One region of the Janthinobacterium sp. 61 genome, then DNA from elsewhere that is predicted to be linked to it. Evidence: predicted binding sites of a transcription regulator. Region 1 holds the regulator's gene; the other holds the start of a gene.
The links. The regulator sigma-54, encoded in region 1, starts transcription at its own class of promoters, with help from an activator protein. The targets are predictions, from matches to a motif close to TGGCANGNAANCTGCTTT.

Region 1 (5,489 bases):
GGACGACAGCGTGGGCCGCGCCGTGGCGATGTTGCTGCAATGCAAGGGGCGTGTCGTCGTCTCCGGCATCGGCAAGTCCGGCCATATCGCACGCAAGATTGCCGCCACGCTCGCTTCCACCGGTACGCCGGCTCTGTTCGTGCATCCGGCCGAAGCGGCCCATGGCGACTTGGGCATGGTCACTTCGGAAGATGCTTTTATTGCCATATCGTACTCCGGAGAATCGTCGGAATTGATGGCCATCATGCCCGTCGTCAAGCGCATGGGCGGCGTGCTCATTTCCATGACGGGTAAACCGAACTCCAGCCTGGCTCAGCTGGCCGACGTGCACCTGGATATTTCTGTTGAGAAAGAAGCCTGTCCGCTGAACCTGGCGCCGACGGCCAGCACCACTGTGACCCTGGCCCTGGGCGATGCGATCGCCGTGGCCTTGCTGGACTTGCGCGGCTTCAAGGAAGAAGATTTTGCCCGCTCGCACCCGGGCGGCGCCCTGGGCCGTCGCCTGCTCACGCATGTGCATGACGTCATGCGCAGCGGTGAACGGGTGCCCAAGGTGGCCGTGGACGCTTCCTTGCTCCAGGCGCTGGAAGAAATGACGAAGAAGGGCATGGGCATGACGGCCGTCGTCGATGCGGATGACCGTCCCGTGGGCGTGTTCACCGATGGCGACTTGCGCCGCATGTTCGAGCGCGTGCAGGATTTCACGCAAGTGGCGATCCGCGACGTCATGCATGCGCAGCCGCGCAGCATCGCGCCCGAACGCCTGGCAGTGGACGCCGTGGCCGTGATGGAGCAGTTCCGCATCAACCAGATGCTGGTCGTCGATGCCGACGGCAAACTGGTGGGCGCCCTGCATATCCATGATCTGACGCAAGCGAAGGTGATCTGATGGACAGCGTTGCGGACAACCTGGCGCGGGCGGCCAAGGTCAAACTGATGATTTTTGACGTCGATGGCGTGCTCACCGACGGCAGCCTGCATTTCGGCCCGGATGGCGAGATGATGAAAACGTTTAATGTGTATGATGGCCTCGGCATCAAGCTGCTGCAGGAATCGGGCGTGCAGACGGCCATCATCAGTGCGCGCCGCTCGGCCATCACGGCGCGCCGCGCGCAAGACCTGGGCATTACCCATGTGCACCAGGGCGGTCATGACAAGCTGACACCGTTTCGCGAATTGCTGGCGCTGACTGGCTTGACGGAAGAACAATGCGGCTATATCGGCGACGATGTCATCGATGCGCCCATCCTGCGCCGCGTTGGCTTTGCCGTCAGCGTGCCAGGCGGGCGTCCGGAAGCGCTGGGCCTGGCGCACCATGTGACGCAAGCCGGCGGCGGCCGCGGCGCGGTGCGCGAGATCTGTGAATTCGTGCTGCGCGCCCAGGACAACTATGCGCGCGTCATGGCGCCGTTCCTGGAATGAGGCGTACCGCCTCGCCGCCAGTGATATTTGAAAGAGTGAATTCCTATGCGTAAGCCAGGAGGCGCCCATCGCTGGCGCATGATTTTTACCGTGCTGGGGGCAGTCGTCTTTGCGCTGGGCAGCTTTTGGCTGCTGGAAGTGATGAACAAGAATGGCCTGGACATCACGGCCAGCAAGCATCAGGATGAGCCAGACTATTTCATCACCAATTTCAGCCTGGTGCGCATGGACTTGACGGGTAAGCCCAGCTATATCGTGTCGGGCACCAAGCTCACCCATTATCCGCTGGACGATTCATCCGATATCGACCAGCCTTTCGTGCGCAAACTGTCGCCAGGCATGCCGCCGATGAACATGAATGCGGAACTGGCGCATATCGACCAGGACAATACCCGGCTGCAACTGCACCGCAATGTCGTGATCGACCGCGTGGCCAGTCCGAAGTCACAGAACCTGACGGTCAAGACGGAAGCGCTGACGGTGTTCCCGGATGAGGAAAGAATGGAGACGAACGTGCCTGTCGATATCTTGACGGGCGCCTCGCGCATCAATGGCGTGGGCATGAAGGCCAATAACGCCACCGGCGTGGTGGAAGTGCAGAATGCGCTGCGCATGGTCCTCCCGCCGAAACCGCGCCCGGCCGCGGCGGCAAAATGACAGAATGAAACAAGGAAACCATACTATGAAGAACATCTTGCTATTGACTCTATTCTCGACCATTTGCTCGCTGGGCATCGTGGGCACGGCACATGCCGAGAAAGCCGATTCCGAGAAGGAAGCCATCATCACGGCTCGTAGCGGCCACGTCGATGACGTCAAGCAGGTGCGTACCCTGACGGGCGATGTGGTGCTGGTGAAAGGGACTCTGACCATGAAGGCGGGCCGGGCCCTGATCACGGAAGACCCGCAAGGCTACCAGTTCATCACTTTCTGGGCCGATCCTGGCAAGCTGGCCACCTTCCGCCAGAAGCGCGATGGCGCAGGCGACCTGTGGGTGGAGGGCGAGGCGGAGCGCGTGGAATACAACAACAAGACGGAAGTCGTGAAACTGTTTTCCAAGGCCAAGTTGACGCGCCTGGAAGGCACGAAGCCGACCGACGTGGCCAACGGCGCCTTCATCTCGTATGACAGCCGCAAGGAGGAATTTGCGATGGAAAATTCCGATAGCGGCACCAGCACCCCCGATGGCGGCAGCGTGCGCATGGTGATCCAGCCGAAGCCCAAGGCACCGGCGGCGGAGAAAGCGCCGGCCACGCCTGCGTCAGGAAATAAATAATGGACAATACTCGTTGCGGCAGCACCCTGATCGTTCGCGGGCTGCAAAAAACCTATGGCAAGCGGCAAGTCGTGCATGATGTCTCGCTGCAAGTCGAATGCGGAGAAGTGGTCGGGCTATTGGGGCCGAACGGCGCCGGCAAGACCACCTCGTTCTATATGATCGTCGGCCTGGTGCCGTCGGACGGCGGCAGTATCGATATCAGCGGCGTGGATATTTCCCGCCTGCCGATCCACCGCCGCGCGCAGATGGGCCTGTCGTATCTGCCGCAGGAAGCGTCCGTGTTCCGCAAGCTGACGGTGGAAGACAATATCCGTGCCGTGCTGGAAATCCAGACCGTCGAAGGCCGTCCCTTGAAGAAGGCCGAGATCGAGGAGCGCCTGGATAAATTGCTGGCCGACTTGCAGATTGAAAAATTGCGCGAGAATCAGGCGCTGTCGCTGTCTGGCGGCGAGCGCCGCCGCGTGGAAATCGCCCGCGCGCTGGCCACCGACCCCCGTTTCGTCCTGCTCGACGAGCCGTTCGCCGGTGTCGACCCCATCGCCGTGATCGAGATCCAGCGTATCGTGCGCTTCTTGAAGGAGCGCAATATCGGCGTCCTGATCACCGATCATAATGTGCGCGAGACGCTGGGTATCTGCGACCGTGCCTACATCATCAACCAGGGCTCGGTGCTGGCGTCGGGACGCCCCGACGACATCATCGCGAACGAGTCGGTACGCCGGGTCTATCTGGGCGAACACTTCCGTATGTGAGCCAATGAAACAATCATTGCAGCTGCGCACTTCGCAGCACCTGGCACTGACGCCGCAGTTGCAGCAATCGATACGCCTGTTGCAATTGTCTACACTGGAATTGCACCAGGAGCTGGAGCAGTTGCTGACGGACAATCCCTTGCTCGAACGCCTCGACGATCCGCTCGACCGTTCGCTGCGCCTGCTGTCCGACGGCGCCTTGAGTTCCACGGCCGCGCCGGCCGAAGCACCGCCCCAGCCGCCAGGCCAGGAGGCACCCGCCGCGCCGGCCGAAGCGGAAACCTTTGATGGCGAGGCTGGCGACAGCCCTGCCGCAGCGGAGGGCGGCGACAGCGACTGGAGCGAGGCGAGCAGGGGCAAGGCGCCCGACGACGAAGATTCCCGTCCGCAACTTGAAGCCCACCACTGCACCTTGCGCGAACACCTGATGGAGCAGATGCGCGTGACGGTGCTCGAGTTGCGCGACCGCGCGCTCGTCGAGCTGATCATCGACGCGCTCGACGACAATGGCTACCTGGAAGAGTCGCTCGACGACATCCTGGCGCGTTTGCCGGAAGAGCTGGAAATCGACGCTGACGAGATGCGTACGGCCTTGTCCCTGTTGCAAAGTTTCGATCCGCCCGGCGTGGGCGCGCGCAACGCGTCCGAATGCCTGGCGCTGCAAATCAAGCGCTTGCCGCACATCGCCATGGTGACGCGGCGCATGGCCCTCGTCATTGTGGAAAAACACCTGGCCTGGTTTGCCCAGCGCGATTTTAACAAGCTGAAAAAAGCCCTCGATTGCGATGATGAAGACTTGCGCGAAGCGCAGACGGTGATTCGCCAGTGCAACCCGCATCCGGGTGCCGTGTTCGCCTCGGACGTGTCCGATTACGTGGTGCCCGACGTCGTCGTCAAGCGCGCGCGCAATGGCTGGCAAGTCACACTGAACAACGACGTCATGCCTCGCCTGCGCGTCAACGCCATGTACGCCAACTTGCTCAAGCAGGGCAAGGGCGAGGGTGCCATGGGCGCACAGTTGCAGGAAGCCAAGTGGCTGATCAAGAATATGCGCCAGCGCTTCGACACCATCCTGCGTGTAGCGCAAGCGATAGTAGAAAGACAAAAGAACTTTTTCTCGCATGGGGCCGTTGCCATGCGCCCCCTTGTGCTCCGTGAAATAGCTGATACACTGGGTTTACACGAGAGTACTATCTCGCGCGTAACAACTCAAAAGTACATGCTGACCCCGCACGGCATGTTCGAGTTGAAATATTTCTTTGGTAGCCACGTCGCCACCGAAGCGGGGGGCGAAGCGTCATCGACGGCGATACGGGCATTGATCGTGCAACTGACAGGAGCAGAAGACCCTAAAAATCCTTTATCCGACAGTAAGATTGCGGACATGCTGGGGGAACAAGGCATGGTGATTGCGCGACGTACTGTTGCCAAATACCGGGAAGCGTTGAAAATTCCGCCAGTGAGCCTGCGTAAGTGTTTGTAAGTTTTTTTCGGTTCCTCTGCGGGCCGGATACGATGGACCGCACGAACCCGATCATCTTTAGGAGTGTGTATGAATCTCACCATCAGCGGACATCATCTCGAAGTCACACCAGCCATCCGTGAATACGTACAAACGAAGCTGGAACGCGTGAAACGGCATTTCGATCAAGTCATCGATATCGCCGTGATTCTGACCGTGGATAACCTCAAAGAGAAAGAAAAACGTCAAAAGGCCGAAGTCAATTTGCGTCTGAGTGGCAAAACTGTCTATGTGGAAAGTCTGGCGCACGACCTGTATGCCGCCATCGATATCCTGATCGACAAGCTGGACAGGCAAGTGATGAAGTACAAAACCAAAGTGCAAGGGCACGGTAAAGAGGCGATCAAGCATCTGCCAGACAACTCGGAAGAAGAATTCGCCGCCGCCTAAGCGGCCTGCGACTTTCAACCGGTTGTGATCAACTAAGGGCGCACATTGCGCCCTTTTTTGCGCCCGTAGCTGTTGAGCGCTATGTTCCCCTCACAGGCGCTAGAATGTGCCCGTTCTCACTTCT
Region 2 (5,489 bases), 4.6 Mb from region 1:
GCAATGAAACGCATTTGCTGTTTCGCAAACTGTCGGAAGAGTATGTGACCAAACTCAAGAAAGACTGACACGGTCGCTGGCGGCAAGTGCTTATTTACAGGAGAAATGTATGGCTTGGAAACAATTCCCCTATCCGGGCGAAGCATATGTCTACACGCCGCAAACCCTGGAGGCAGCCTGGGCGCGCCTGCATGCGGGCGACGTGGAACCGTTTCCCACGCACGCGGCGCTGGTGCAGGCCTGGCTGGCCTTCCACGCGGGCGACTTCGAGCGCGCCGTGAAGCTGGGCCTGGCCGTCGGCGTGCCCGGCTATGCGGTGGCGCACAAGGCGACCTGTATTTATGCCACGCACCTGGAGGTGAACGACAGCCAGAAACTCGACATGTACGAAGAAGTGGCCGAGCGCTGCGAGCGCCAGCAGAGCGAGCAGCCGGACAATCCGGCCGGCTACTACTGGCATGCCTACAGCCTGGGCCGCTACGCGCTGGGTACGTCCGTCGTCAAGGCCCTGGCGCAGGGCATGGGGGCGCGCGTGCGCAACAGCCTGGACCGCACGATGACCATGGCGCCCATGCATGCGGAAGCGCATATCGCGTTTGGGATATATCATGCGGAAATTATCGACAAGGTCGGCGCCATGATAGGCGGCCTGACCTACGGCGCCAACAAGGAAGATGGCTATCAGCACTTCAAGACGGCGCTGGCCCTGACGCCGTATTCGGCGCTGGCGCACAGCGAGTACGCGCGGGCCTTGAACATGCTCGACGGAAAGAAAAAGCTGGCGGAAGCGCTGGCCCTGTATGAAAAGGCGGCCGAGTGTGTGGCCCTGGACGCCAAGGAACGCCTCGAGGTCGAGGCGGCGATCGATGAACTGAAAGGGTAGGAAATACTGTGATCAAGGCTTTATGTGTGTACTGTGGCGCTAACGCGGGTGTCTCGCCCGACTATGCGGTGGCGGCGCGCGAACTGGCGCGCGTGCTGGTGGCGGAAAATATCTCACTGGTGTATGGCGGCGGCAAGGTCGGCCTGATGGGCGTGATCGCCGATGAAGTGCTGCGCCTCGGTGGCGAGGTGACGGGCGTGATTCCCACCCAGCTGGTTGAACGCGAAGTGGGCCACACGGGCTTGACGCGTCAGTTCATCGTGAAGGACATGCATGAACGCAAGGCGATGATGGCCAGCCTGTCCGATGCCTTCATCGCCATGCCCGGCGGCTATGGCACCCTGGAAGAGCTGTTCGAGATGCTCACGTGGGCCCAGCTGGGCTTGCATGCCAAGCCCATCGGCCTGCTCAATGTTGACCGTTTCTATGATGGCCTGATTGCTTTCGTGGAAAACGGCAGGGAACAGGGCTTCATCCGCCCGCAGCACGCGGCTTTCCTCAACGCCGATGCCGATCCTGCCGCGCTGGTGCAGCGCCTGAAGGACTGCGCGCCCTAGCGTCGTCGATGCCTTGCGATACAGCCATGCCTTGGAAAGTGCATGGCTTTTTTGTTTCCGCACGGGAAAATTGATCGCGCTCAACATTCCAATTAATAAAAATATATCTAAAATATTTCCTTCGAGGCATGTTTTTTTGAAAATGAAGATGCTTTTTATGCATGGATGTGGTCTACTGGCATGGTTCAAAAGTTAGGAATATCGGACACCGACGAGTGTTGTACGGACTCCCAAAAAAAGGTGCCGATCCGTTTCCAGTTGCCGCAACCATGCTACTTCATCATCTCGAAAGGATGCTATTTTGAAACCAATGACCCTCTTGCGCGCGACTGCTGTCGCTGCCCTTCTCGCCGCTGGCGGCGCCCACGCGCAAACCACTACCATCGGCTTCGATGCGCTGGAACAGGCCGGCATCCTCGGTTCCCTTTTCCCCTCCTACTCGGAAGGCGGCTACGATTTCAACAGCAGCTTCCTGGGTCTGTTGAGTTCTGCGCATCAGAGCAGCTTGGCCTACGCGGGCTCGGCCGGCCTGAGCGCCACGCTGCTGTCGACGACAACCTTGAGCCGTACCGACGGTGCTGCATTCTCGCTCAGCTCGATCAGCCTGGCTGACTTCGTGAGCCTGCCCGGTTCCTACGACGTGACCTTTGTCGGCCATCAGGTGGGCGGCGGCACGGTGACCCAGACCTTCAGTCTCGATGGCAGCCATACTTTCAGCGATTACACGTTCACGGGCTTCGACAATCTGGTGTCGGCATCGTGGAAGGAAGGCGCCTTGCACACCTTCCAGGTCGATAATATCGCCGCCAGTGTGAGCGCCGTGCCCGAACCGGCCACGTATGGCATGCTGCTGGGCGGCCTGGGCCTGCTGGCCTTCCTGCGCCGCCGCAAGAACGCCGCCTGAGCCTGAATTAGCGCCGACCCTGCCGGCGCACACGAAAAAAAGCCGCCTTTTACCAGGCGGCTTTTTCACGCCGGTCGACACCGGCCGTCACGACCACAGGCGCTGGCCCGACAGGTCGAGCTGGGTCAGGTACAGGCGCACGTCGAATTCGTACTGGTGGTACTGCGGTTCCATGTACGCACACAGCTTGTAGAAGGCCTTGTCATGTTGCTTTTCTTTTACATGCGCCAGTTCGTGCACGGCGATCATGCGCAGGAATTCCAGCGGCACTTCCTTGAACATGGTGGCCACGCGGATTTCATGCTTGGCCTTGAGCTTGCCGCCCTGCACGCGCGAGATCGAGGTATGCAAGCCCAGCGCATGCTGGATCACGTGGATCTTGCTGTCGAACGCCACCTTGTTAATGGGCTCGGCGTTGCGCAGGAATTCATTCTTCAAGTCTTGCACGTACTGGTACAACGCCTTGTCGTTGCGCACATCGTGCGCATTCGGGTAGCGTTTTAACAGGACTTCGCCCAGCTTGTCTTGCGCGATCAGTTGCTGCACTTGCGCTTGCGTTTGTTCGGAATAGGCGCTCAGGTATTTCAGGGATGGCTGCATGCGGGGAAGGGCGGGGTGGCGGGGAAGGCGAGAATGTACCATACCGCCGCCCCCCGCGCTGCGCCGGCCCCGGCATGGGGCCGCCAGCGCCGCCCCGTGCCGTCCTCAAGCCGTGCGTGGCAGGTCAGCCAGTCAGCACTAGCCCTGGCCCTTGTCGTCCTCGTCTTTGCTGCCTTGCCGGCTCGCCTTGGCTTGCTGCTCGGCGCTGCCGCTGCCTGCCGTGCTGCTGCTGCGGCTTTCATTGGCGCGCTGGGCCGATTGTCGGCTTTCGCCACCCTTGCGGCCGATTTCCGCCATGTGTACACGGTTGCGGCTGACGGCTTCACCGCCTTTCTGCCCGGCCCGGCGCGCCTCTTCCGAGTCGAATTCATGCGCCGTGCCCTTTTGATGGGCTGCCTGACCGCCCTTGCTGGCAATTTCGCGTTGCTGCTGCTCGTTCATGGCGGCGAAGCCGCGCTTGATCGTTCCTTTGGCGTTGCCCGATTCCTTGGTTTTCTGGCTGCTGCCAGCGCCGTTGCCCTGCTCATTACTGTTAGCCATGTCGCTCTCCTTGCTGTCGGGTGGGGTCTGGTGTTCAATTCAAGTGTTCAATGCACCTGATCGGATTGCCTGCTGGTATCGCCGCTGTGGCCCGCGCCATCGCGGTGCTCCATGTCGCGCTGGCGCTGCGTGGCCTTTTCCGTTTCTGCCGCTGTCTTGCGCGCCACTTCGTCAGCAAAGGCCACGGCTGTGCGGCTCGCTTCGGGCAGGTGATACTGTGCCGTTTGGTTCATCTCGACATTGGCACTGGCGACGAGATTGCCGAGTCGCTGCTGGTATTGGCGCAGCTTGTTGCTGCCCGGCTGGAATTGGGCAGCGGCCAGCGACATGAACTCGCCCGTGTCGCGCGCGCACAGCAGTTGCTGGCTGGCGCTGATCCACTCCTGCAGCAGGTCTTGCGCCAGCCGCAGATGGAGCTCGCTCAGTTGCTGCGCCGTATCGAACAGCTTGCGCGATAGGTCTGTGGCGAAGTTGCACTGGGCCTCCAGATGGGACTTCAGGGCGGGGATGGGACTTGGGGGGAGACTGTTTGTGGACATGTTCTACCTCAATGAAAAGCTGATCCAGGAAACACCCGGCGCACCGGATGCGACGTATGCGGAGACAAGCAAAGAGATAGACGCCGAATGGCGTGCCAGGTTCCACGCCGGATGCCCGTTTAGCCCGAAAATGGCAGCTGGCAGGTGGAAAATCGCGATGACTTTGTGCCAGATCAAATGAACGACAATCGGCTTGCCAGCGCTGGCAGTCATGCTGCTTGTGTGGAAAATGCTGGCTTACAGGCCCTGCCGTGCGACAATAGCCCGCTCGCGGCAGCGCAGCCGATGGCCGGCGCGCGTGGCTGAGCCGAGCATAGACCACCTTTTTTGCCTTATTCCGCGACCATGACGCATCCCGAATACATCCTGACCCTGTCCTGCCTGGACCAGCGCGGCATCGTGCACCGCGTATCCGGCTTCCTGGCCGAACACGGCTGCAACATCATCGATTCCGCCCAGTTCGGCGACCAGGAGTCCCAGCTGTTCTTCATGCGCGTGCATTTCGCGCTCGAAGACGGCGCCGTCAGCGACGCCCAGTTGCGCAGCGACTTCGCCGACCTGTCGCAAGCCATGCAGCTCAATGGCCAATTACACGATGCGCGCGTCAAGCCGCGCGTCATGCTGATGGTGTCGAAGATCGGTCACTGCCTGAACGATTTGCTGTTCCGCTACAAGAGCGGCTTGCTGAACGTGGAAATCCCCGCCATCGTGTCGAACCACATGGAGTTCTACCAGCTGGCGGCCAGCTACAATATTCCCTTCCACCACCTGCCGCTGGCGGCCGGCGCGCCGGAAGCGGCCAAGCTGGCGCAGGAAGCGAAGATCATCGACTTGATGGACACGCACAAGATCGACCTGGTGGTGCTGGCGCGCTACATGCAGATCCTGTCGCCCGGCCTGTGCCAGGCGCTCGACGGCCGCGCCATCAATATTCACCATTCTTTCCTGCCCAGCTTCAAGGGCGCCAAGCCGTATGCGCAGGCGCACTTGCGCGGCGTCAAGCTGATTGGCGCGACGGCCCATTTCGTCACGGGCGACCTGGATGAAGGCCCGATCATCGAGCAGGATGTCGAGCGCGTCGACCATGCGATGGATGCCGAAACGCTGACGGCCATCGGCCGCGACGTCGAGTGCGTGGTGCTGGCGCGTGCCGTGAAATGGTTCGTCGAACACCGCATCCTGAAAAATGGCGACAAGACGGTAGTGTTCCGCTGATGCCGTCGCCCGTACAATATTGACATCCACTTTACCGAGACAGAAACACGATGGCCCTTAAAGCAACAATTTTCAAAGCCGATCTGCAGATCGCCGACATGGACCGTAACTATTACCAGGATCACGCGCTGACCCTGGCACGCCACCCGTCAGAAACGGACGAGCGCATGATGGTGCGCCTGCTGGCGTTCGCCATCCACGCCGACGAGGCGCTGACTTTCACCAAGGGCTTGTTCGATACGGAAGAACCC

Region 2: a site for sigma-54 is predicted at 1,468-1,485, ahead of CLU92_RS01350 (PEP-CTERM sorting domain-containing protein). Genes of this name have one in related genera too.

The regions. Positions count from the first base shown of each region.
Region 1 is NZ_PJMQ01000001.1:4,895,408-4,900,896, forward strand. It holds gene CLU92_RS22190 (SIS domain-containing protein) at 1-889, shown strand, start outside; gene CLU92_RS22195 (HAD family hydrolase) at 889-1,422, shown strand; gene lptC (LPS export ABC transporter periplasmic protein LptC) at 1,468-2,079, shown strand; gene lptA (lipopolysaccharide transport periplasmic protein LptA) at 2,105-2,698, shown strand; gene lptB (LPS export ABC transporter ATP-binding protein) at 2,698-3,453, shown strand; gene CLU92_RS22215 (RNA polymerase factor sigma-54) at 3,458-4,936, shown strand; gene hpf (ribosome hibernation-promoting factor, HPF/YfiA family) at 5,006-5,365, shown strand.
Region 2 is NZ_PJMQ01000001.1:281,332-286,820, forward strand. It holds gene CLU92_RS01335 (TetR/AcrR family transcriptional regulator) at 1-68, shown strand, start outside; gene CLU92_RS01340 (hypothetical protein) at 110-883, shown strand; gene CLU92_RS01345 (TIGR00730 family Rossman fold protein) at 895-1,440, shown strand; gene CLU92_RS01350 (PEP-CTERM sorting domain-containing protein) at 1,751-2,344, shown strand; gene CLU92_RS01355 (YgjP-like metallopeptidase domain-containing protein) at 2,432-2,944, opposite strand; gene CLU92_RS01360 (KGG domain-containing protein) at 3,083-3,484, opposite strand; gene CLU92_RS01365 (phasin family protein) at 3,532-4,023, opposite strand; gene CLU92_RS01370 (hypothetical protein) at 4,022-4,204, shown strand; gene purU (formyltetrahydrofolate deformylase) at 4,369-5,238, shown strand; gene CLU92_RS01380 (YaeQ family protein) at 5,289-5,489, shown strand, end outside.